Regions from separate parts of the Sinobacterium norvegicum genome, predicted to be linked through region 1. Evidence: predicted binding sites of a transcription regulator. Region 1 holds the regulator's gene; each other region holds the start of a gene.
The links. The regulator sigma-54, encoded in region 1, starts transcription at its own class of promoters, with help from an activator protein. The targets are predictions, from matches to a motif close to TGGCACANNNNTTGCNNT.
Positions count from the first base shown of each region.

Region 2: the regulator sigma-54 is predicted to act here: its motif matches at 4,976-4,993, upstream of hmpA (NO-inducible flavohemoprotein).
Region 3: the regulator sigma-54 is predicted to act here: its motif matches at 3,502-3,519, upstream of L9P87_RS16490 (pilin).

Region 1 covers NZ_CAKLPX010000007.1:42,188-50,068, reverse strand. The annotation lists gene lptC (LPS export ABC transporter periplasmic protein LptC) at 1-480, shown strand, start outside; gene lptA (lipopolysaccharide transport periplasmic protein LptA) at 470-1,102, shown strand; gene lptB (LPS export ABC transporter ATP-binding protein) at 1,103-1,828, shown strand; gene L9P87_RS17280 (RNA polymerase factor sigma-54) at 2,065-3,564, shown strand; gene hpf (ribosome hibernation-promoting factor, HPF/YfiA family) at 3,663-3,965, shown strand; gene ptsN (PTS IIA-like nitrogen regulatory protein PtsN) at 3,985-4,446, shown strand; gene rapZ (RNase adapter RapZ) at 4,470-5,330, shown strand; gene L9P87_RS17260 (HPr family phosphocarrier protein) at 5,346-5,615, shown strand; gene L9P87_RS17940 (hypothetical protein) at 5,738-5,860, opposite strand; gene mgtE (magnesium transporter) at 5,861-7,123, shown strand; gene yjgA (ribosome biogenesis factor YjgA) at 7,209-7,715, shown strand; gene cysE (serine O-acetyltransferase) at 7,712-7,881, opposite strand, start outside.
Region 2 covers NZ_CAKLPX010000001.1:1,869,882-1,877,762, reverse strand. The annotation lists gene L9P87_RS08435 (YybS family protein) at 1-457, shown strand, start outside; gene rplI (50S ribosomal protein L9) at 543-989, shown strand; gene dnaB (replicative DNA helicase) at 1,159-2,598, shown strand; gene L9P87_RS08420 (LysE family translocator) at 2,667-3,284, opposite strand; gene norR (nitric oxide reductase transcriptional regulator NorR) at 3,335-4,882, opposite strand; gene hmpA (NO-inducible flavohemoprotein) at 5,066-6,241, shown strand; gene L9P87_RS08405 (hypothetical protein) at 6,258-7,142, opposite strand; gene L9P87_RS08400 (alginate export family protein) at 7,197-7,881, opposite strand, start outside.
Region 3 covers NZ_CAKLPX010000005.1:30,498-38,378, forward strand. The annotation lists gene L9P87_RS16470 (prepilin peptidase) at 1-152, opposite strand, end outside; gene L9P87_RS16475 (type II secretion system F family protein) at 188-1,411, opposite strand; gene pilB (type IV-A pilus assembly ATPase PilB) at 1,414-3,153, opposite strand; gene L9P87_RS16490 (pilin) at 3,571-3,966, shown strand; gene L9P87_RS16495 (sulfatase-like hydrolase/transferase) at 4,045-6,006, shown strand; gene L9P87_RS16505 (pilin) at 6,075-6,491, shown strand; gene L9P87_RS16510 (hypothetical protein) at 6,828-7,136, shown strand; gene L9P87_RS16515 (sulfatase-like hydrolase/transferase) at 7,342-7,881, opposite strand, start outside.

The DNA of each region.
Region 1 (7,881 bases):
GATAACAATACCGGCGACCTGCTAGTGGCCGCCGTGATTAAAGCACCAGCATGGTATATCACCGAAGCCGATCACCGCAGTTTCGATGTCGACGGCAAGCTGGATACCCACTCGATTGCTGACAAAGCGATTCACTTCGATCACAGCGACACCTCTTTTGTGACTAACCCGGTCATCAAGAGTTACGAGGCCAGTGTGACAAAACAGATAGCCTCGGCAAAAAATGCTACGGTAAACCCTGATAAAACCGTACTATTAACCAACAATGTAGTGATTACCACCGGTAATACCGCTGCCGACAGTACCGTGCTGAACACTGAAATATTATTAATTAACACCGTACTCAATACCGCCGATACCAAAGAAGCGGTGACGATTACCCAGGCATCAGGCGTCACCAAGGCGACGGGGATGCACGCTGACTTCAACAAAGAATTTATTTCTCTACTCTCTGGAGTTCACTCTGTTTATGAGCCATAGCCCCCTAACAGCGATTGCGATTCTCTGCTCCTTGCTGACGGTCCAGCTGGCCCAGGCGCTGCCTACTGACCGCGAACAACCTATTCATATTCGCTCTGATCGCGCCGAGCGTGACGATAAGAATGCGATTACCACCTATATCGGTAATGTCGAACTCGACCAAGGCACGCTTCATATTGAAGCCGACAAAATTATCATCAACCAGGTCAACGGCGAATTATCCAAAATTCAGGCGCTGGGCAAACCGGCAAAATTGCAACAGCGCCCCGAAGAAAACAAGGCGATAGTCTATGCCCGCGGCGAAATCATCGACTATTATGCCGCCAAAGAGCTACTCGTTCTGACCCGCCAGGCCAGTATCGAACAGGATGGCACCCAGGTCGATAGCGAACAGATTGAATACCTCATGGCGGAAGAAATCGTCAAAGCCAAGGGCAACAAAGACCAACAAGAGGGCGATGGCCGCGTTCACGTAGTCCTCCCCCCCAGTAAAAAGAAGGCACCCGCCGCAGAGGTCACCCCGCCATCAGATAGAATACCGGACGAGGCCATACCCACCAGCGAGCCCGCGCCAGAGGCGCCAACTGACACTGACAGCACCGATAAAAGTGAGCAACCTTAGATGGCGACCCTGAAAGCCAACAATTTAGCCAAGGCCTATAAAAAACGTAAAATCATTCAAGATGTTTCATTGTCGATAGACAGCGGGCAAGTTGTCGGCCTACTCGGCCCCAACGGCGCCGGTAAGACCACTTGCTTTTACATGGTCGTCGGGATTGTGCCCCAGGATGCCGGCCAGGTGTGGATCAACGACACCAATATTTCCGCAGAACCTATGCACGGCCGGGCCAAACACGGGATTGGCTACCTGCCACAGGAAGCGTCAATTTTTCGCAAATTATCGGTGGAAAACAACCTGCTTGCGATACTCGAAACACGCCAGGATTTAAACAAGAAACAGCGTCATGCAAAAATGGAAGAGCTGCTACAAGAATTCCATATCACCCATATTCGTAAAAGCCTCGGCATGTCTCTCTCGGGAGGTGAAAGGCGCCGGGTAGAAATAGCGAGAGCGCTGGCCACAGAGCCTGAATTTATCCTGCTCGATGAGCCCTTTGCTGGCGTCGACCCCATCTCGGTTAACGAGATCAAAGGGATTGTTAATCACCTGAAGTCCAAAGGCATCGGGGTACTCATTACCGATCACAATGTCAGAGAGACCCTCGACATCTGTGACAAGGCCTATATCGTCAGCGAAGGCTATATTATTGCCGAGGGCACCGCAGAGACTATTTTGAGTAATCATCAGGTCCGCAAAGTCTATCTGGGTGAGCAATTCAAGCTCTAAACACAAAGGCTATTTTAAAGCTGGTCTAATGTTTGCTTGTCGTCGCGACTACCGATAAACTGACGCTGTATAAATTTGATAATAACTACTGCTTTTACAGAGTTACTGATGATTATAATGCCGGCCTTACTAGATTGCCGGCGGATATCCGGCTATTCAGAGAGCTCTTATTATTGCTATAACCGAAAATAGCAAACAGAGACTGATACGCGGTTCGCTTGGGAGAATCTGTCGCTGTGAAACAATCGCTGCAACTGAAAATGGGTCAGCAATTAACGATGACCCCGCAACTGCAACAGGCTATTCGCCTACTCCAGTTGTCAACGCTCGATTTACAACAAGAGATCCAGCAGGCTCTCGATTCCAACCCCATGCTCGAAGTCACCGAAGAGGAACATAACGCCTCACCGGAAAATAATTTAGAAGCCCTCAACCATACGACTGAGGGACCCGCCCAAATAGAAACAGCCAGCCCCGAAACGCCCGCCGATGCCGCTCAGTCTGATATCGATTGGTCAAACCCTGACAACATCCCCAAAGAGCTTCCCGTTGATACACAGTGGGATGATGTTTACCAGAACACCGGTGGTAGCGCAGGACCTGGCGGCGAAGACTTTGATATCGACAGCCGGAACAGTCAGGCCGAGGGCCTGCACGAGCATCTGTTATGGCAACTAAACCTCACTCCCATGTCCGACACCGATAGGGTGATTGGTCTCGCGGTTATCGATGCCATAGAGCCCTCTGGTTTTATGTCACTGAGTGCCGAGGAAATCCATCAAGGTTTTGAGGATGATCATCAGCTAGACATTGAACTCGACGAGGTAATGGCCGTACTGCATCGTATTCAGCAGTTTGACCCACCCGGTGTTGGCAGCCAAGATTTAAGAGAATGCCTGCTAATTCAGCTCAACCAATTACCCGAGTCCACCCCTTGGCTCAGTGACACCAAAAAAGTTGTCGAGCACTATTTACCGCTACTGGGCAACAAAGATTTTAATCAGCTAATGCGTAGAGCTCGCATCAAAGAGGCGCCACTGAAGGCCGTTATCAGCCTGATTCAAAGCCTTAACCCCCGTCCTGGTGATGACTTAGAGGCCAACAGCGCCGAATATATTGTCCCCGACGTCTACGTCCGCAAGGTCGATGAACACTGGCGAGTGGAGCTAAACCCCGATATCGCCCCCCGCATACGCATTAACAACGATTACGCCTCGCTAATCAAGCGGGCCGACAATAGCTCTGACAATACCTTTTTAAAAGACAATTTGCAGGAAGCACGCTGGTTCCTGAAAAGCTTGCAGAGTCGGAATGAAACACTGATGAAAGTTGCCAGCAAAATTGTCGAAATGCAGCAGGGTTTTCTCGACTACGGTGATGAGGCGATGAAGCCAATGGTCCTGCTCGACATCGCCGACGCCGTTGAAATGCATGAGTCTACGATCTCCAGGGTGACAACGCAGAAATACATGCACACCCCCCGGGGCATCTTCGAGCTGAAATACTTTTTTTCCAGCCACGTCAGCACCGAAAGTGGCGGCGAATGCTCATCGACGGCAATCCGCGCCATTATCAAAAAATTGGTGGCCGCCGAAAATCCTCGCAAGCCGCTCAGCGACAATGCAATGACCAAGCTGCTGGCAGAGCAAGGGATTAAGGTCGCCCGGCGGACAATCGCTAAGTACAGAGAATCCATGATGATTCCTCCCTCAAACGAACGCAAACAACTGGTCTAGACTATAGATAAGCCCGTCAAATATTGGGCGACAACCAAGATGCGGTATTCACACAGACAACAGGGCAATTACAGCCTGTAGCGACAGAGGATAAACATATGCAAATCCATATCAGCGGTCACCACGTCGATGTTACTGAAGCTTTACACGAATATGTCACCAATAAGTTTGGCCGTCTCAGTAGACACTCTGATAGTATTACCAACTCACATGTTACACTGACTGTTGAAAAAACCAGACACCGGGCCGATGCCACGATACACGTGACCGGCGCCGACATTGCCGCATCCTCGGAAGCGGCTGATATGTATGCCGCAATCGACTTGCTAACTGACAAGCTAGACCGTCAATTGCTGAAATACAAAGAAAAGCAAACCGCCAGTAATCATGGCTCCAGATAGCAAGACTTATTAAATTATCATGCAACTGCAAAATATTCTCACACTAGAACGCACCGTCTCAGGTGCGTCAGCCTCCTCCAAAAAACGCGTGCTAGAAATCATTGCAGAACATATCTGCAAGGATGTCAGCGCCTTTGATAACGAGGAGCTGTTTCAGCGTTTTAATGCAAGAGAAAAGCTCGGCAGCACCGGCATTGGCAAAGGCATTGCCATCCCCCACTGCAGAGTGCCCAACTGCCTGGGGATTACCGGCGCCTTATTCACCCTCGACAAACCCGTTGCGTTTGATGCCATCGATGATCAGCCTGTTGATATCTTGTTCGTGCTGATGGTTCCTGAGGAAGCCTGCGATGATCACCTTCAGGCCCTGTCAATGATGGCGGAATTGTTTAGCGCTGAAGATTATTGCCAAAGTCTGAGGGCAACCAACAGCAACCAAGAACTTTTTGATGCCGCCTTGCAGCCCATTGCAACAGGCTAACTGGATTACAAGATAGGGAAGCTATGAAACTAGTCGTCATCAGCGGACGCTCCGGCTCCGGCAAGAGTACAGCGCTTAATGTGTTAGAAGATGTCGGCTTTTACTGTATCGACAACCTACCCGCCTATCTATTGCCCGCCTTGATCAGTGAGGCGAGAGCCAACTCGTCCCCCGAACAAGAGATGCTTGCCGTCTGCATCGATGCCCGCAATAGCTCTCGTACGCTCTCTGAGTTTCCCACCCTTATTTCATCACTGCCGGAAGAAGTCGAGACCTCGGTTATCTATCTCGACGCCGACAACAACTCTCTAATTAAGCGTTTCAGTGAAACTCGTCGTAAGCACCCGTTGAGCAATCGCCACACCGCATTGCAGGAGGCAATTGAAGACGAGCGTGTGATTCTCGAGCCGATTGCTAATATCGCCGATTTAACCATCGACACCACCAAACTTAGCTATCACGAGTTACGTGATTTTATTCGCATTGAGGTCGCCGACCAAAACAGCGGCCAGATGACGCTGCAATTCCAGTCATTCGGCTTTAAAAAGGGCAGCCCCAACCATGCTGATATGGTGTTCGACCTGCGCTGCCTACCCAATCCACACTGGGTGCCATCACTTCGCAGCCAAACCGGCCTTGACGATGGGGTAAAGAACTTTTTATCAGAACAGGATGAGGTGAAAGAGATGTTTGACGATATCAAACAATACCTTGAACGCTGGGTGCCTCGATTCTCCGCCAATAATCGCTCTTATACTACTGTCGCCGTTGGCTGCACCGGCGGACAGCACCGCAGCGTCTTTATGGCGGAAAAACTTTATCAACATTTCAGCGCCCTTTATGACAATGTACAGGTACGCCACCGAGAACTCGATAATAAATAAAGCGACAGCATACTCATGGTTGAGCAACAGATAGAAATCATCAATAAACTCGGCGTCCATGCCAGGGCCGCAGCCAAGCTAGTAACAGTTGCCAGCGCCTTTGCCAGCCAAATCGCCATTATTCGCGATGAGAAAAGCGTCGACAGCAAAAGCATCATGTCGGTAATGATGCTGGCCGCCTCGAAGGGTAGCTGGATAACCATCCGCTGTGAGGGCAGCGATGAAACCGCCGCCATGGAAGCTGTCTGCCAACTGATCAATAACCGCTTTGACGAAGATGAATAGATGCAAATAAGTAACATTACACCACGTTGAATAATACCGATAATGCGTTGTTGTCTTATACTTTTTCTAGCATAATCGCCCCCATTCACCCCACACCATTATCAGAAGGTCACGCCTAGCGCTCAACCACTATCTTCAACAGAGTAATTTTTATGCCCCAAGCTACCGACCAAGCCCAAACTCAGCACCATCTTCGCGCTCTCAATGACGCCGTCGATAGCGGAGCCCTCCAAAGCATAAGGCATATGTTGAAGAGTCTGACCGATGCAGACATCGCTCACCTGATAGAGTCATCCCCACCTAAACAGCGCTCCGTGCTGTGGCGCTTACTCGACAACCGCCGAGAGGGCAGCGTATTACAAGAGCTGGGCGAGGAGCTTCAGGCCAATTTTTTAAAGAACAAAGACACCGATGAACTCATTGCCCTGACCGACGGGCTCGAACCCGATGATGCCGCTGACATATTGCAGCAATTGCCCGATCGCGTCATCCGTGAAGTGTTGCTGGCGATGGATGCCCAAGATCGTCAACGGGTAGAGAAGATTCTGCCCTACCACGAGGATACTGCGGGCGGCTTGATGAATACCGATAACATCACCACGCGGCCAGACCTCAGTCTGGATGTGGTGCTGCGCTATCTGCGTCGTCACGACGAATTACCCGATATTATCGACACTATTTTTGTCGTCAATCGCAAGGATAAATTTCTCGGTTTGCTACCTATCAGCAAACTACTGTCCAGCGATCCCAGTATGACCGTGCGGGAAGTCATGACCACTGACATCGAACCTATTCTGGCACACACCTCCGATACCGATGTTGCCAGCCTCTTCGAACGAAACGATTGGGTGTCATCGCCGGTGGTCAATGATGAAGGCCAGCTACTTGGCCGTATTACTATCGATGATGTGGTCGATGTCATCCGTGAGGATGCCGATCACTCACTACTGAGCATGGCCGGCCTCGATGAGGAAGCTGACACCTTCGCCACCGTCAGGGCCACGGCCCCTAGGCGAGCACTTTGGCTCGGGGTTAACCTCTTAGCCGCATTATTCTCGGCCAATGTCATCGGCCTGTTTGAAGCCACTATTGAAAAAGTTGTTGCCCTGGCAGTGCTTATGCCGATCGTCGCTAGCATGGGTGGCGTTGCCGGCAACCAGACCCTCACTATTATTATTCGCGGTATGGCTCTTGGCCAAATAGGTAATAGCAATACCTCATGGCTATTCACCCGAGAACTTGGCGTCGCGGTGATCAATGGTTTAATTTGGGCCTGCTGTGCGGCAATCATCGCTGTTTTATGGTTTAACGATACGACTATCGGTATGATAATCGCCGGAGCCATGGTGATTAACTTAATGATTGCCGCCGCTGCCGGTGTATTAATCCCGGTTGCCTTGAAAGCCATGAAGATAGATCCTGCACTCGCTGGCAGCATGGCGCTGACAACAATTACCGATGCCGTTGGCTTTTTTACCTTCCTCGGCCTGGCCACATTATTTTTATAGAAGCTATCACGGCGAATTAGCTGACTAAACTGCATTAACAATACTGTCGGTTATTAATCAGCCGGCGGCGAAAGTGAGAGACATCATGAGCAACGAACAAGAGTTTGAATACGACGGCCCGTCAAAAAGCCAAGTGAAGCGTGAAATGCACGAACTGCAGCAGATTGGCAAGACTTTGGTAGAGCTGTCCAAGGCCGATCGCGATCGTATTCCTCTCGGCGAAAAATTGATTGATGCTATTGATATTGCCCACCGCATCAAAAGTCGCGAGGCGCTTAGACGCCAGATTCAATATATCGGCAAGGTGATGCGTACCATCGATATGGAACCCATTGTGGATGCCCTAGCAAAAATCGAACGCGGCAACCTAGAGCTCAGCCACCGTTTCCATAAGCTCGAGGCGCTTCGCGATAGAATCGTCGCCGAAGGCAACCCTGTCATCGAAGAGGTGGTGAGCACCTACCCGACGGCAGACCGTCAGCAGCTGCGCCAACTGACACGTCAGATCAACAAAGAAAAAGAAAATAACAAGCCATCGGGCGCGTCAAAAAAGCTGTTTCAATATCTGCGCGAACTAGAAAGCGAGCGCTAGCCGATGGTTTGATTCATCGACAATGACGGCTGAGGGCTGCGCGGTTTACCGACAACCTTCGCCGGCACGCCGGCCACGGTGGTGTGTTCTGGCACATTCTCAAGAACCACACTGCCGGCGGCAATTTTCGCCCCGTTACCCACCTCAATACCGCCTAAGACCTTGG
Region 2 (7,881 bases), on a different contig from region 1:
CTTGGCGCTTCTTAGCGATCCGGTATTTATTACCGGAGCTCTGGCGTTAAACCAGATGCTATTTGGCGTGCTTAGCTTGATTCTGGGTCGCTGGTGGCAGGCGCTGTTGTATAACCCGGGTGGTTTTCAACAGGAGTTTCATCAGTTGCGCTTGTCGCCGCAGCTGGCAGTACTGTTTACGGTGCTGTTCATGGCGATTGGTTTGCAGGGTGGCTCATTCGGTATCTGGGGGTTAATCCTGGTCATGCCGATTTTGCTTGCAGGCATAGCGCTGGTGCATTGGTTGGTTAAGGCCAAGCAGTGGTCAAAGCAACTGCTGGTGCTTTTTTATATTGTGTTGCTGCTCAGTATTGTCAGCAGCCTATTGATCGTACAGATATTGGTAATAGCTGCTATTGCTGACAGCTTCCTCAATTTGAGGTCGCGGTTAGCCGGCAATAGCGGACAAAACGACTAGCTTATTCCGTTGTGAATAAGCCGTTATGAATAGCGCTAAACGAATAATCGTTTAGTACAAAATTTACTTGATAGGGGTTTGAGCGATGCAAGTCATTCTACTCGAGAAAGTTGGTAAGCTAGGTGGCCTAGGCGATCAGGTTAATGTTAAATCTGGTTACGGTCGTAACTTCCTTTTCCCACAGGGAAAGGCTGTTCCTGCTACTGCGCCAAACGTTGAAGCTTTTGAAGCTCGTCGTGCGGAACTTGAAGCTGCTGCGGCAGAAAAACTAGGTGGTGCTGAGGCGCGTGCCGAGAAACTAAGCGCTGTTGCCGTCACCATCGAAGCTAATGCTGGCGATGAAGGTAAGCTGTTTGGTTCAATCGGTGCCCGTGATATCGCTGAAGCGATCACCGCTGCAGGTGTTGAAGCGGCTAAGTCTGAAATTCGTCTTCCTAACGGCCCAGTCCGTGAAGTTGGTGAGTTCGAGATCACCGTTCAGGTTCACAGCGATGTTAAGGCTGTTGTGAAGCTGTCTGTTGTTGCTGAGTAAGTAGCACGGTGTGATAGCTCTGCCATACGGTGGTAGAGCTTATCTGCAAAAGCGTCGTCGGCGAATCGCCTGCGGCGTTTTTTTTGTGTCGAATTTTAGTGGTTACAGCCATCAAAAGTGACGTTATACTGATTGACCTATTTCAAATTGTGAGTGCGGAACGCAGCCGATGGAAGATGAATTATCACCGATAGACGATGACTTTCTGTTAGAGGATGAGGCAGATTTTAGCGTTGATGACGGCGACGATGAACTTCTGAGGCTAAAAGTACCGCCACACTCTATCGAGGCTGAGCAGTCTGTGATTGGCGGTCTGATGCTCAGTGCCGATAACTGGGACGCGGTCAATGAAAACGTTGGTCCGGTCGATTTTTATCGCGCCGACCACCGGCTAATTTTCAGCGCCATGGAAGAGCTGGTCAAGGCAGAAAAACCCCTCGATATTATCACCCTCTCTGAGCACCTCAGTAATCGCGCAGAGCTCGACGACGTCGGTGGCTTGCCCTATCTCGGTGAGCTGGCCAGAAACACGCCCAGCGTCGCCAATATCAAGGCCTATGCAGTTATTGTGCGGGAGCGCTCTACCCGGCGTTCATTAATCTCAGCGGCCGGCGATATCGCCGAGGCCTGTTACGACCCCGATGGTCGCGGTGCCGATGAATTATTAGAAGTTGCCGAACGCAATATAGCCAAGGTCGGTGAGCTGCGCCCGAAAGAGGGTGGCCCGGTTGAGATGAACGCGCTGCTCAAAAGCACCGTCACCAAAATCGATGAGATGGTCGAGAAAGGCGAGGGTATTACCGGTATTACCTCGGGCTTTGACGATCTCGATGAAATGACCTCGGGCTGGCAGGCCTCCGACTTAATTATCGTTGCCGCTCGTCCTTCGATGGGTAAGACCACCTTTGCCATGAACCTGGTCGAGAATGCCTTGATGGCGCAGGATAAGAGTTGCGTGGTGTTTAGTATGGAGATGCCGAGCGAGTCGATTCTGATGCGTACGCTGGCCTCTGTTGGCCGTATCAACCAAACCAGTGTCCGCACCGGCCAACTCAATGAAGAGGACTGGCCCAAGTTGAGCGCGGCGATTACCAAGCTCAAAGACAAAAAGCTGTTTATGGACGATACCGCGGCGTTGACGCCGACCGATCTGCGCTCTCGGGTGCGAAGGATTAGCCGTGAGCACGGCGAGATTGGCATGGTCATGATCGATTACCTGCAGTTGATGCAGGTGTCCGGCCCCTCCGAGGGCAGAACGGCAGAGATCTCTGAGATCTCGCGCTCATTAAAGATGCTGGCAAAGGAGTTTGAATGCCCGGTGATCGCGCTGTCGCAGCTTAACCGATCGTTGGAGCAACGACCCAACAAGCGTCCGATCAACTCCGACTTACGTGAATCCGGCGCCATCGAGCAGGATGCCGATGTCATCGCTTTCATCTACCGTGATGAGGTCTATAACGAGGACAGTCCCGATAAGGGTATCGGTGAGATCATCATCGGTAAGCAGCGTAACGGCCCCATTGGCACCTGTCGCCTAGCCTTTAACGGTGCTCATTCTCGATTTGATAACCTGGCGCCAGGACAGTATACCGGCGACTATGGAGAATAAGTTTTAGCGATATAAAAAAAAGCGCCTCGGCGCTTTTTTTTATGCCCGCATTTTAGGGATAATAAAGCCTATTGCCTGAACACTATCGCCATCGCAGTGGCGGCCATGGCCGAGGCGGCAAAGCGGTTGAGCCGAATCGAGGCTTTGTCGCTTTTAAATAAGTGTCTGGCGCGCGCGGCGGTATAAGCATAGCCGATCAATACTGAGCTGACGATGGAAAATACGATGGTCACGATAATGCCGATATCAATTGATTGTAATGTGGTCAAATCGACAAAGGTGGGGAGTAGGCCGAGGTAGAACAAGATGACCTTGGGGTTGGACAGCGCAATCATCAAGCCACTGGCAACCGTGGCTGGCCATCGCTCGACGGTGCTGTCATCCTCGTTGACTGTTGTCGTTGGCTTGGACTTGAGTATCTTGTAGCCCATCCATAGCAAGTAGCAGGCACCAAGATATTTCACCACCACAAACAGCTCGTCCAGCCAGCCGGCAATCAGCGACAGACCGAAGATGGCAATCGATAGAAAAACCAAGTCGCCTAATACCATGCCAAAGACCAGCGGCAGCGTGGTTTTAAAGCCGCTGGCCAAGGCGCGGGCAACCACGGCAAAGACACCGGGCCCCGGTGTCATGACCAGAATAAGCATGGTGGTGGCCAGCGCCACAGAGTTGAGCCAGTTCATTATTTACCTTCGGTAGCGCGTATAATTTGCGTCTTGTGCAGTACGTTGACTTAGTTATCAGTATAGATGTCCAGTCGTTTGAGCAGACGATAGAAGTTACTGCGGTCTAAGCCAAGCGATCTTGCTGTCGCCGCCATGTTTTTTTGATGCTGCTCAAGCTTTTGCTGAATCAGCTCGATTTGGAATTGGTCGACAATGGATTTTAAGTCGATGTCTTGCTGATTGGCAGTGGTAAGAGTTGCCTGTTCGAGGTGTGGGCCGTTGGGTGTTGTGGAGGGGGTGATATCGAGGTGGCTGTTGTCGATGGTAACCAGTTTTCGGTTTCGTTGGCTGCTGACCGCCTTGAGTGCCGCCCGGCTCAAAAGGTGGTGAAGTTCACGCACGTTACCCGGCCAGTGATATTGTTTCAGTGTGGCATTGCAGCTCGGTGCGAGACGAAGCTTGTCGATGCCAAAGTGGTGCTGTTCCTGCTCAAGCATATAGCCGGCAAGTAGGATAATATCGCTGGCGCGCTCACGCAGTGGCGGCACCTCCACGGGAAAAACACTGAGGCGGTGGTATAAGTCGGCACGAAAACGGCCGGCCTTGACCTCCTGCTTAAGATTGCGGTTGGTGGCGGTAATAATCCGAACGTCGACATTGACCGGGGCGTCGCTGCCGACCCGCTGAATCTCACCACTTTGAATGGCGCGTAATAACTTGGCTTGAATCGGCAGTGGCAGCTCGCCTAGCTCATCGAGAAATAAGGTGCCGCCATCGGCCATTTCGAATTTACCGGCGCGGTTGTCGACGGCACCCGTAAAGGCTCCTTTACGGTGGCCAAAGAGTTCGCTCTCGGCGATGCTCTCCGGCAGTGCGGCACAGTTGATATAGACCAGGGGTTGGTTGCAGCGTTCAGATTGTCGGTGAATATGGTGGGCGACGACCTCTTTGCCGGCACCTGTTTCGCCGGTAATCAGCACTGACAGCATTGATGGGGCAACGGCATCGAGGTCGGCAATCAGGCTACGCATGGCCGTGCTTTTACCAATCATTTCGGTCTGCTTCTGTTGCAGTACCGACATGGTCAGTTGGTGCTGTGTTTCAACCTGCTGCTCCAGGGCTTGTATTAACTCTGCGGCCTTGGCGGTGGCGGCAGCAATGCTGATAATATTGGCCAGCAGTTGATAGTCGAGCTGGTCGAAACAGTGGGGATCGAGTGCGTCGAGGGTGATTACACCCCAGGGGATATCGTCAACAATCAGTGTTACGCCGAGGCAGTCGTGCACCTCCAGCTTATCGCAGTCATCGCCGACCAAGCCGTCATAGGGGTCGGGTAAGTCGCTGTCGGCGGGGAAGCGCAGCGGCTGGTTGGTGGCCAAAATACTGCTGAGTCTGGGGTGTTGATCGAGCTTAAAGCGCCGGCCAAGAGTGTCTTGGCTCAGCCCCTTAATCGCCAGTGGGCGCAATTGCTCGCCCTCTAGTTTGAGTAGGGCGATGGCATCACAGGGGAATAGTGTGGTGATTTGATCGAGTAGGCGTTGGTAGCGCTCACTGGCGGGCAGTTGGCGGCTAAGATCGGCAATGAGTTCTATGCCGGCGCTGTTTTCTGTAGTCACTTTAACCTCTAGTGTTGTCTTAATAACACAAGCTATTGGATGTCGATATGACAACTATAGGCTGAAGCCCTCGAAAACACTACCGATAAAAGTTGGCACGAAGGTTGATATAGAACAACTTATTGAAACATTAAATTTTGCCAGCCGATTCTGGCTATATCTTTCGTCACAGGGAACAGCAATATGTCATTATCTGAACAAACCGTCGCCATCGTAAAAGCCACCGCACCGGCAGTAAAGCAGCACTCAACCGAAATCACCGGCCGCTTTTACACCATTATGCTGGACGGCTACCCGGAGGTTCGCCCTTATTTTAATGCGACCCATCAGAGCAAGGGTACTCAGGCCAAGGCGCTGGCAGATAGCGTCGTTGCCTATGCGTTGAATATCGATAAGCTGCATAATTTGGGTCCCGTTGTCGGCCAGATTGTTGCCAAGCACGTATCGTTAGATATTAAACCTGAGCACTATGCCATTGTCGGTAAGTGTCTGCTGGAAGCTATTGCTGAGGTGCTGGGTGATGCGGTGACCGATGAGGTGGCAGCGGCTTGGGGTGAAGCTTATAACTTCTTGGCTGATTTGCTGATCGGTGCCGAGGAAGAAGTGTATCAAGCTAAGGCGGCCGAAGTGGGTGGCTGGCGTGGTGAACGCGAATTTGTGATCGACAAAATAGTCGATGAGAGCGAGGTGATTAAGTCGTTTTACCTCAAGCCTGCCGACGGTGGTGATTTGATGGGCTTTGCAGCCGGTCAGTATATTTGTGTGGTTGCCGAGGTGAATGGCGAGCAAATACGCCGCAACTATAGCCTGTCTGATGCGCCCAATAATGATTATTACCGCATCAGTGTTAAGCGCGAAGAGAGTGGCGCGATGTCGAGCTTTTTGCATCAGCAGTGCAGTATCGGCGATCACTTGCAGCTATTGGCCCCGAGTGGTGAATTCACCGCTCCTCAGTCGCAGCGTCCGCTGTTATTAGTGACCGGCGGCGTGGGTATTACACCTGCAATCAGTATTGCTAACGATATTGCTAAGCATGGGCGCAAGATTGACTTTGTCCATGCCGCCATCAACAGTAAGACCCACGCTTTTAAACAGCATACCGATCAGCTTGCCGAGCAGCACGAAGGCTTTAATACTACCTATGTGTATAGCGAGCCGCTGGCCAACGATCAAGCAAATCATCATGGCTTTATTAGTCAGGAGATGATCTCGGCTTTATTGCCCAGCGATAAAAAGGTCGATTTCTTATTCTTGGGGCCGAAACCGTTTATGCAGGCGATGCGCAATATTGCCCGCAACTTAAATATTAGCGATGAGTATGTTCGCTTTGAATTCTTCGGCCCACTAGAAGAAATTTAAGTCTGATCGCCAAGGCCTAGAGCTCTAGGCCTTGCTGTTTTATCATCGATGAACCATTGACCCAGTGGTTCAGGTTGCTGGGCATGCAGCCAGCCAGTTGATCAACGAGAATGTTGTACTGGTGCTTTAAGGCGGCCAAAAAAGGGCCCGCACTGAGAAAAATATCGGCACTGACAGGAAGTTCTTCCTGGGTGTTTTGGATCGGATTGATCACATCAAAAAAATCACATAACAGGCTTTGCATATCGCGACAGTTGATGGAATCTTCAACAAGTTGCTGGGAGTAAAGCGGCATGTTTTTGTGCTCTCGCTGTAAATCACTCCACTGCTGAAAGAGAGTGTTGAGTAAGCGTCCCAGTTCCTGTCTGTCCTCTGCATTGAGCTCGCCCTTGCTGCAGTGGAAGCATGCAATACCCCTTAGTCTCGCTGTCGATTCGATCAGTTGAATCAAATGACTAAAAATAAAATGACTGAGGCGCGATTTATCACCGCCCTTATTATCGAGTATGTCGCCATCGGTTCTGATGGCAATTAACCAACTGAGCTTGTTTAAATAATCTAACAGTTTGCTATGAAGATCGAAGCAGGCAAGAGGGCCAAGGTTATGCCATTGCTGCTGAATAGCTCGCCAACTTTGGCTGATGCAGGCATATTCTTTACGTTGCAAAATATCAGGAAAGCTATTGCTGAATCGTTCGATGGTGGCCAGCATCTTATCGGCCGACTGCTGTTGTCTGAAGGCTATTGAATTAAGAAAATCATCACCCACCAATTGCGCCGTAGTCGCGCCTCGATGGTTCCTCACCTCGTAGCTCAACGTTTGGATGTTCTTAATGGCTTCGATGACGGCTAACCAATGTTTGTGTTGGCGGAAGCTGTGCTGTATCAATTGTGCGTCCATAGTGCCCTCAAAAAAAGGGGCGCCCCGTTAGGGAGCGCCAAAGGTGGGTGTTCGTTAAAACTTCATTTCACCCCAGAGCCAGACCTTGTCAGTATCTGTCGCGAAGTCTGTTGCCGAGTAAGCTGCGTATTTGACGCCAACCTTGTATTTCTTAGCGAGCGGCTTGACTAAGAGCAGGTTGATCTCATCGCCTAGGCTGTCGCATTGGTCGCTGCCGCCACAATTGAAGGCTTGATCCGCATCGTACTGGTGATAGATAGCAGCAAGCTTCATGCCAGCCACTTTGGTACTGGCCTGAATGTAACTATCTTGTAATCCGCCGGTAGGGGTAGAAAGGAACTTGTCAGCCCAGCCATTGAAGGCATGCTTGGTCGCCAGCGGGGTTTGAAAACCATAACTTGCATCGTCGCTGCCCAATAATTCATACCCAGCTTTAATACTAAACAGTGAAAAATCAGCGCCAATTTCGGCGAGTATATAGTCGGCGTTGTAATTGTCGACATCGGTTTTCTGGTTGGCATACTCGGCGTTGTAAATAAGCTTTATGCTGTCATTGAGTGCCATGGAACCGGCAAATCTGACGCCATAAGTATCAGAGTTGGTGGCGTTATCGTTACTGTCATCTTGATTATCAAGGCCGTAGAAATAACCCGTCAGTTTGCCGATGTTGGCAAGCTGATAACTGGCATTGAACAGAGCGTGATTAGTGTTGAGGGTGCCGTCGGTGATAGTTTTTACC
Region 3 (7,881 bases), on a different contig from region 1:
AATTCCTCAATTTCTTGCCGCCAGTCCCGCATCATCATCAGCGGCAGGCGGTAAATAACCACATTGAGAAAGCTACCAATCAGCAGGCTGATGGCTGCGACAATCGCGATGGATGTCGCAGGGTGTTGATTAAAATAGTCTAGGTACTGCATAAAACCTGTTTATTATGAATGATGATGTAATTTATTTAGATGGCAGAGCCAATTGTGAATATTGGCATGTACATGGCCAGTAGTAAAACACCGACGACGACACCGAGCACGGCCATAATCAGTGGCTCCATTAATGACGTCAGATTGTCCACCGCGTCATCAACCTCTGCCTCATAGTGGTCGGCCACTTTTGCCAGCATGTCATCTAAGGCGCCTGACTCCTCGCCGATGGCTACCATCTGAATCAGCAGGTTGGGGAATAAATCGGTAGCCTTAATTGAACCGTTAAGCGAGTTGCCCGATGTGACGTCGTCACGAATTTTATTGATGGCGCGGTAGTAAACATCGTTACCGGCGGCGCCGGCAACAGAATCCAATGATTCAACCAGGGGGACACCGGCGGCAAAGGTGGTCGATAGGGTTCGACTAAAGCGTGCCATCACCGACTGGTAAATAATATTGCTGATCAGTGGTGCTTTTAACAGTACGCGGTCAACACCATCAGAGAAGGGTTTGGAACGAGCCCTGGCCTGATTAAAGGCAACGACGAATAGGACAACGCCAATTATCATTGCCAGCGTCCAGGTTTGCATGAATTCTGAGGCGGCGACCACAAACAGCGTAATGGCGGGGAGCTCTGCGCCAAAGGCGTTGAACGTGGCGGCAAACTGGGGCACTACATAAATCAACAATATGCCGGTGACAATCACGGCGACGGCAATAACTGCCATCGGGTAGGTCATCGCCTTCTTGATTTTCTTTCTAACCAGCTCGCTTTTTTCTTTGTACAGGGCGACGCGATCGAGCATGGTCTCCAGTGAACCAGATTGCTCACCTGCCTCAATCAGGCTGCAAAAGAGGCTGTCGAAATGACTGGGGTGGCGGCGAATGCTGTCGGCCAGGCTGGTACCGCCGGCGACATCGTCACGAATTTCTAACACCAGTTCGGCCATGCTGGGGTTGTCCAAGCCCTCGGCAACAATCTCAAAGGATTGCATCAGCGGCACACCGGCCTTCATCATGGTGGCGAGCTGGCGGGTGAAAACAGTGATGTCGGAGGACTTAATCGGTTTCTTGCTGACGAAGAGGGGCTTGGCTTTCTTCTTTATTTTGGTGGTATTGATACCTTTCTTGCGCAGCTGCGCCTTGGCCAGGGCAACAGAGGCGGTGTTGATCTCGCCGGTGGTCTTGCGCCCCTGGCTGTCTTTGCCCTCGTAGGTATAGGTGGAGCCTTTGACTGCTTTTGCTGCTGTTGCCATGTTTAATCCTTGGTTACTCGGTTCACTTCTTCCAAGCTGGTCAAGCCCTGTGCTGCTTTCAGCAGTGCAGAGCGTCTTAAATTATTAAAGCCTTCTTTGCGACATTGATCATCAATATCGATGGCGTTACCCTCTTCCATAATAATGCGGGCAATGCTATCGGTAATGCGAACCACTTCATAAATACCGACACGGCCCTTATAGCCGTTATTGCATTTGCTGCAGCCATCGGGCTTGTGCTGTCTTAAGGTCAGGCTGTCCAGCTCCTCTTCTTTAAAGCCCTCTTTGATTAAGGTTTCTCGGGGCACATCTGTCAACTCTGTTGAGCATTCCTTACACAGACGACGGGCTAGCCGCTGAGCGATGATCAGGCTGACGGTGGTGGCGAGGTTGAAGGCCGGCACCCCCATGTTGAGTAATCGTGTAATTGTCTCGGCGGCGCTGTTGGTGTGCAGCGTCGACATCACCATGTGACCTGTTTGCGCCGCTTTAATGCCGATCTCGGCGGTCTCCAAGTCACGAATCTCACCAACCATGATAATGTCCGGGTCCTGACGCAGAAATGAACGCAGCGCCTCGGAGAAGCCCAGGCCCACCTTGGGGTTGACGTGAACCTGGTTAATGCCCTCGAGGTTGATTTCTACCGGGTCCTCGGCGGTGGAGATGTTACGTTCCTCGGTGTTGAGGATATTCAAGCCGGTATAGAGGGAGACGGTCTTACCCGAACCAGTAGGCCCCGTCACCAGAATCATGCCCTGGGGCTGGTGCAAGGCCTGCAGATACATTTCCTTCTGGTCGTCCTCGTAGCCGAGCGCCTCGATGCCCATCTGGGCGCTGGTGGGATCGAGTATCCGTAGCACCACTTTCTCGCCCCACAGTGTCGGCAGGGTATTGACCCGGAAGTCGATGGCGCGCTTTTTAGACAGCTTCAGCTTAATGCGGCCATCCTGCGGGATGCGGCGTTCAGAGATATCCATCTCGGACATGACTTTTAAGCGGGCAGTCAGCTTGGCGGCCAGGGCCAGCGGTGGCCGCGACATTTCTTTCAATACGCCGTCGGTTCTGAAACGGACGCGGTAGGCTTTTTCGTAGGGTTCGAAGTGTAGGTCGGAGGCCCCCATTTTAATGGCATCGAGTAGCATCTTGTTAATAAACTTAACAATGGGGGTGTCGTCGATGGCGCTGCTATCATCTTCTTCTGCGCCCTTGCCGGAGGTGTCGGGGCCAACGTCGAGGTCTTCTAAGCCGTCATCCAAGTCGCCAAAGTCGACGGCGCTGTCGCCGTCGTTATCGACCAAGGCCTTGATGTAGTCGGCCAGCAAGGCCTCATTGACCAGGACAGAGTCGGTGCTTAAACCGGTGTGGAACTGAATCTCATCCTGGGCGCGGAAATTGGTGGGGTCGGACACGCCGATAAACAGGCGGTTACCTCGTTTAAACAGCGGAATGGCATGGTGTTTCTGCACCAACGCAATAGCCACTAAATCGGCGGGTATGGCCTCAGGGTTAAGGCTGCTTAAATCGAACAGCGGGTTACCAAACTCTTCGCTGGCGGACTGAGCGATGGCTGCGGCGTCAATCAGGCCGCTGCTCACCAAATGACTGACAAAGGGGGTTTTCTGTTGATGCGCTGTGCTCCACGCCTGCTGGGCGTCAGCCTCGTTAATCAGCTCATCTTTTACCAGTCGGCGAGCAAGGCCGCTGAGCGGGGCTACCGTCGATGTGGACGTCGGTTTCGTCATGAATAGTGCTGCACTTTATTATAAGTAATATGGCTGACGCGAATAAAAAGGCAGCCTGAGGCTTAACCCGTTGAAAAATAGCGAAAGCATTTATGCCAAGTATAAGTTGTAGCATATATTTATCTGCCTGTGAGTGGAAGAGCTGGCAGGGGGCAATTGTTGCAAATGTTAACGGCGTTACGGATTCCCGGTATGGGCAACGGATACGGTGAAGAGACTATGGCGAGACACACAAGGTGACAATAATTGTCACTTTGTGTGTTTTTGTGTGAGTTGCTGCCAGTGTTTTTAGCTAAGTTGTTGACTAATATGCTTCCACTATGAACAATAGTGCCGGCTTTGAGGTGTTGGCACAGCTGTTGCTATCTTACAGTCACCTATAAGAAAAATCCTTTTCTAGAATTTTGGAGAGTTACAATGAAGAAACAACAATCAGGTTTTACCTTAATCGAACTATTGGTCGTGGTAGCGATCATGGGTATTCTCGCCGCTGTTGCCCTGCCTCAGTACCAGGCCTATGTGGCTCGTTCTGAAGTAGCCAAGGCGCATGCTACTATGGCTCAGTTTATTAGCCCAATTGAGGCAGCAATTCTTCGTGGCGACACTTCTGATGATCCAGAAGGTTGGAATTCAGGCGCCCTAAACGGTGTTGATTTGACTCTGAGCATGGGTACTGGTGCAACAATTGTTGCTGATAACTTTACCAACGGTTCGTTAAGCGGTGGTAGCGTGACTTTAACGCGCACAGCTTCTTCAGGTGCTTGGGCGTGTAGCTCTTCAGGTATCTCTGAATACTCTCCTAAAGGCTGCTAATTATAGCGGTTGTCGAGAAAGCCCGTTTACGGGCTTTTTTTTCGTTTGTTATTTTATGTTTTCCTACGGGGGCTTGCTTTGAAGCGGTACTTGCAGTGTTTTTTGGTGTTTGTTGTTGTTCATTTATTGATAATGATCTCGTCGATGATCGGGTTTATCGAGTTTGCGACTATGGGGTCGACTACGCCAACCCATGTGTCTGCAGCGTCAATATTTACCACCGATTTTAAATATCAACTGTTTCAATACCTATTCAGCACCACTGTGGTTTTGCTGATGCTATCCGCTGCCTGTCAGTACAGTTGGAGTAGGCTGCTGGATACACCGCTCAAAGAACAGATTGAAAGTCGTGCGGGTTTTGTCCTGTGGTTGCTCCTGCACTGGTGCGCCATTCTTTTTGTTAATACGCTTTACTACCCCAACTCAATTTATGGTGTTGGGCTCGCGGGTTATTATGTCTTACTGACTCTGAGTCTTATCTTGCTGGCAGGCTATCTTCTGGTGCTGTGTCATCAATTGCTCGCCAGGCCCAGACGCTTTTTGGTCTTGGTTCCAGCGCTGGCCTTGTCTTTGATTGGTCTGGATTATTCTCGTCAACCGGTGACAGATACGCAGGCAGAGCTGAGCCAGCCCAATATTATTATTATTGGGGTCGATTCCTTGCAATCGAAGCTGATTAATAATCAGCAGTGGGGTGAGGCTCATATGCCGGAACTGCGCTCCTATTTAGATGATAGTCATAACTTGACCAATGCCTATACCACGCTGGCGCGAACCATGGTGGCCTGGACGTCGATACTGACTGGGCAGACACCGCCGCAGCATGGTATTCGAGTGAATTTACAAGATTTTGCCGACTTGGAGCCGGGTTATGACCAATTCCTGAATTATATAAAAAGCCTTGGTTACCAAACTACCTATGCGATAGATGAACGCCGTTTTAGTAATATCGGTGTCGACTTTGGTTTTGATCAGGAGTTGGGTCCAAAAAACGGTTTTGCCGATTTTATTATCGGCACTCTCGGCGAAAACCCGCTTGAAAGCGTGGTCCAGCTAACGCCCTTTGGCAAGTATTTATTTCCCTATACTCATGTCAATCGTGCAGTTTATGGCACCTATCGACCTGAGCGCTATAATTCTTTATTAAATGATTTTATTGTCGCCAGAGATAGATCAAAGCCACAGTTCTTGGCCATGCATTTCACTCTGCCTCATCACCCGTTTTCCTGGGCTGATTCTGAGCATAACGGTAATGACAGAAAGATATATCGGCTCTACCCTGATGATAAGGTTGAGCGAGTATTTCCATACTATGTCAAAACGTTAGAGCGTACTGATGAGCAGTTGGCGGTGTTTATGGATGACTTGAAGCAAGGTGGAATGCTGGATAATGCAATTGTTTACTTTATCTCAGATCACGGTGAGGGCTTCCCCCGGATGGATGAGGGCGAGTCGTTCGAATATGGGCATGGAACCTACAGTGGTGACTTGACTCAGTACAAGGTTCTGATGGCCTATTCCGTGTTTAAAAACGGAGTTTCTGTTACCTCGCGTACGGATGATGATCGGGTCGCTTCGGTTATCGACATCGCGCCAACACTTGTTGAGCAGTTGGGTGGGGAGACGACTGATTTCGAATTCTCTGGTTTATCATTGCTTGGCGATAATATTGCGCCAGATCGTGTGGTGTTTACTGAGTCTGGATTTACGCTGATGTCGGTGCAGGTGGACACACCGGATCAGTTGGAGGTGTTAAAAGAGGGGTTGAGTGCCTATTGGCCGCTGCCCAATGGCAAGGTGGTTTTTGATCCGGCGCTAATACCGAACTTGATCGCCAGCAAGAGCCGCAGCGCTATAACAAGAGACCGGGTGTTAACCGTGACCAAAACTGGAGAGGCGTATATTGATTTGTATAATAATCTGCCGGATAGCGAGGATCAGGCGGCCTATGAGTTTCTTGTTCCGGCGCTGTGTCGTGAGTATCAAGCTGAGATAGGTGCCAGTGCTCGATGCCATAAGGTGTTGACGGACGCCAAATAACCCAAGTTTGCGCCAAGGGTCTGTTGGGAGTCTATACTTTACAGACCTTTTATTGGCAGGATGCCGTTATGGATAGTTTCAATGGATTTACGCTAGTCGAGCTTCTTTTTGTTGTTGCTATTGTTGGCATACTTTCCGCAGTTAGTTTCCCTGTATATCAGGGGTATGTGTATAGGAGTGAAGTTCAAGGTTTGCACAGTGCGATGATAAACTTTATCACCCCGATAGAAGACGAAATTTTAGCTGGAAATATCTCTCCAGTAGCCGCTGATGTAGTTCTGGACGAGACCGCTGAGGCATTGGTCGACGGGGTGACTGTAACCATGGCTTTCAATGAGAGTAGTGGTACTATCGAAGGGAAGTATGGGGATAAGTCGGGCCTGCTTACCGGTGAGGTGTTGGCGCTAGGAAGAACCGTCGAAGGGGGTTGGCTGTGTTTCTGGAGTGGGGCGGAAGATTACGCCCCCCAGGGTTGTGGGAATTAAGGGTATGGACGCCAGGAGTTGCGCTTTAGATTTAGCGGCACCGGTATCGGTGTCCGAAATGGATGCCTTGTAATTGCGTAAAGTGAGTCTGGCTTATGGTGTGATGCTAGATTTCCTTTCTTGCTAATACCTGCCCCGTTTAGTGTGACATTCTCCTCGTGCTCGATGGCTTCGTAATTACCGCATAAGCAGTGGTGGGATTCTTGCTTTAGTTTAAGATATAGCACAAATGTTGAAATATGAGGTTCTGAGGTTTTAGCCATGCTCCGCATTCTTAGGTATCTAAATTGGAATCAAAGAGAATAAATAGGCTGGCTGCTTATTCTGGTATAATCCATGCATATTGATAGTGCAGGATGGTTTAAACCTGTCAGTGAAGAAAATCGAATTAAGAATTTATGCACGGAGATTGTAATGAATAAGTCAATATTGGGTGTTGGAATTTGTTTTATTATATTTAGCGCGCCAGCAAGTGCGTATTTAGATCCTGGTACGGGTAGCATGGTTATACAGGTGCTGATTGCTGGTATATTGAGCGCGCTTTTCGCCATTAAGACATATTGGTACAGTTTGAAGAGGGCGGTAAAGCGTTTTTTTGGGCGGGAGCAGGTGGTCAGTAAGCCGGAAGAGGTGGATATTAATTAGCCCTATCTAGTTGGCTGGTGTTTGTTGTGTGTAATAGAAGTTTGGTACTGATTCAGCAACTTCGATATTTACCCCGGTCGGTTCATCTTTCTGTTGCTGTTGAGTTCTAGCCAAATGGCTTCGAACCTAGATAAGGGCTGTTGATTGGACAGCTTGGCATATTCAATTCCTTATCGCCAGTGGTGAATGATATAGGAGGAGATACCTAGATCCCCTCCTCATTGAAGTTGATTTTTTGTAAAATATAAGGTGTTGAGTAGTTTGAGTCATAATAACTCTCTTCAAGCATTGAAGTGGGTTTCTGCTCATTCGGGTTGAGAATGTAGCGAAATAGGTTGACTGGGCTGGTGAAGTTAATCTCCTCATTGTTCGGCGCAAGGATTGACATTAATATGGCGGATCGGCCGTCATAATAGTCGCGGTCTCGCTCGCCTCGTTGATTGATTAACTGAGGGCCATGATCCGACTGCAAAATAATAATCGGTGTTTTTTGGCTGTTCTGGAGAATGCTAGCGATAACTTCTGCGATCTTTTTGTTAACGAATTGGAGCTGTTCTTTGTAGCCTTCTCTGTCGCTCCAAAGTCTTTTTTGAAATTCAAACTGGTCCGATAGATTGGCCTCTCTTAATATGTTTCCGTCTTTATCGAAAAGATAAGGATGGTGGGGCATTACGATATGTGAGAAGACAAATTTCTTGCCGCTGACTTTTTGGGGGATGCTGGCAAGGGTGTCAAAGTTGTTTAG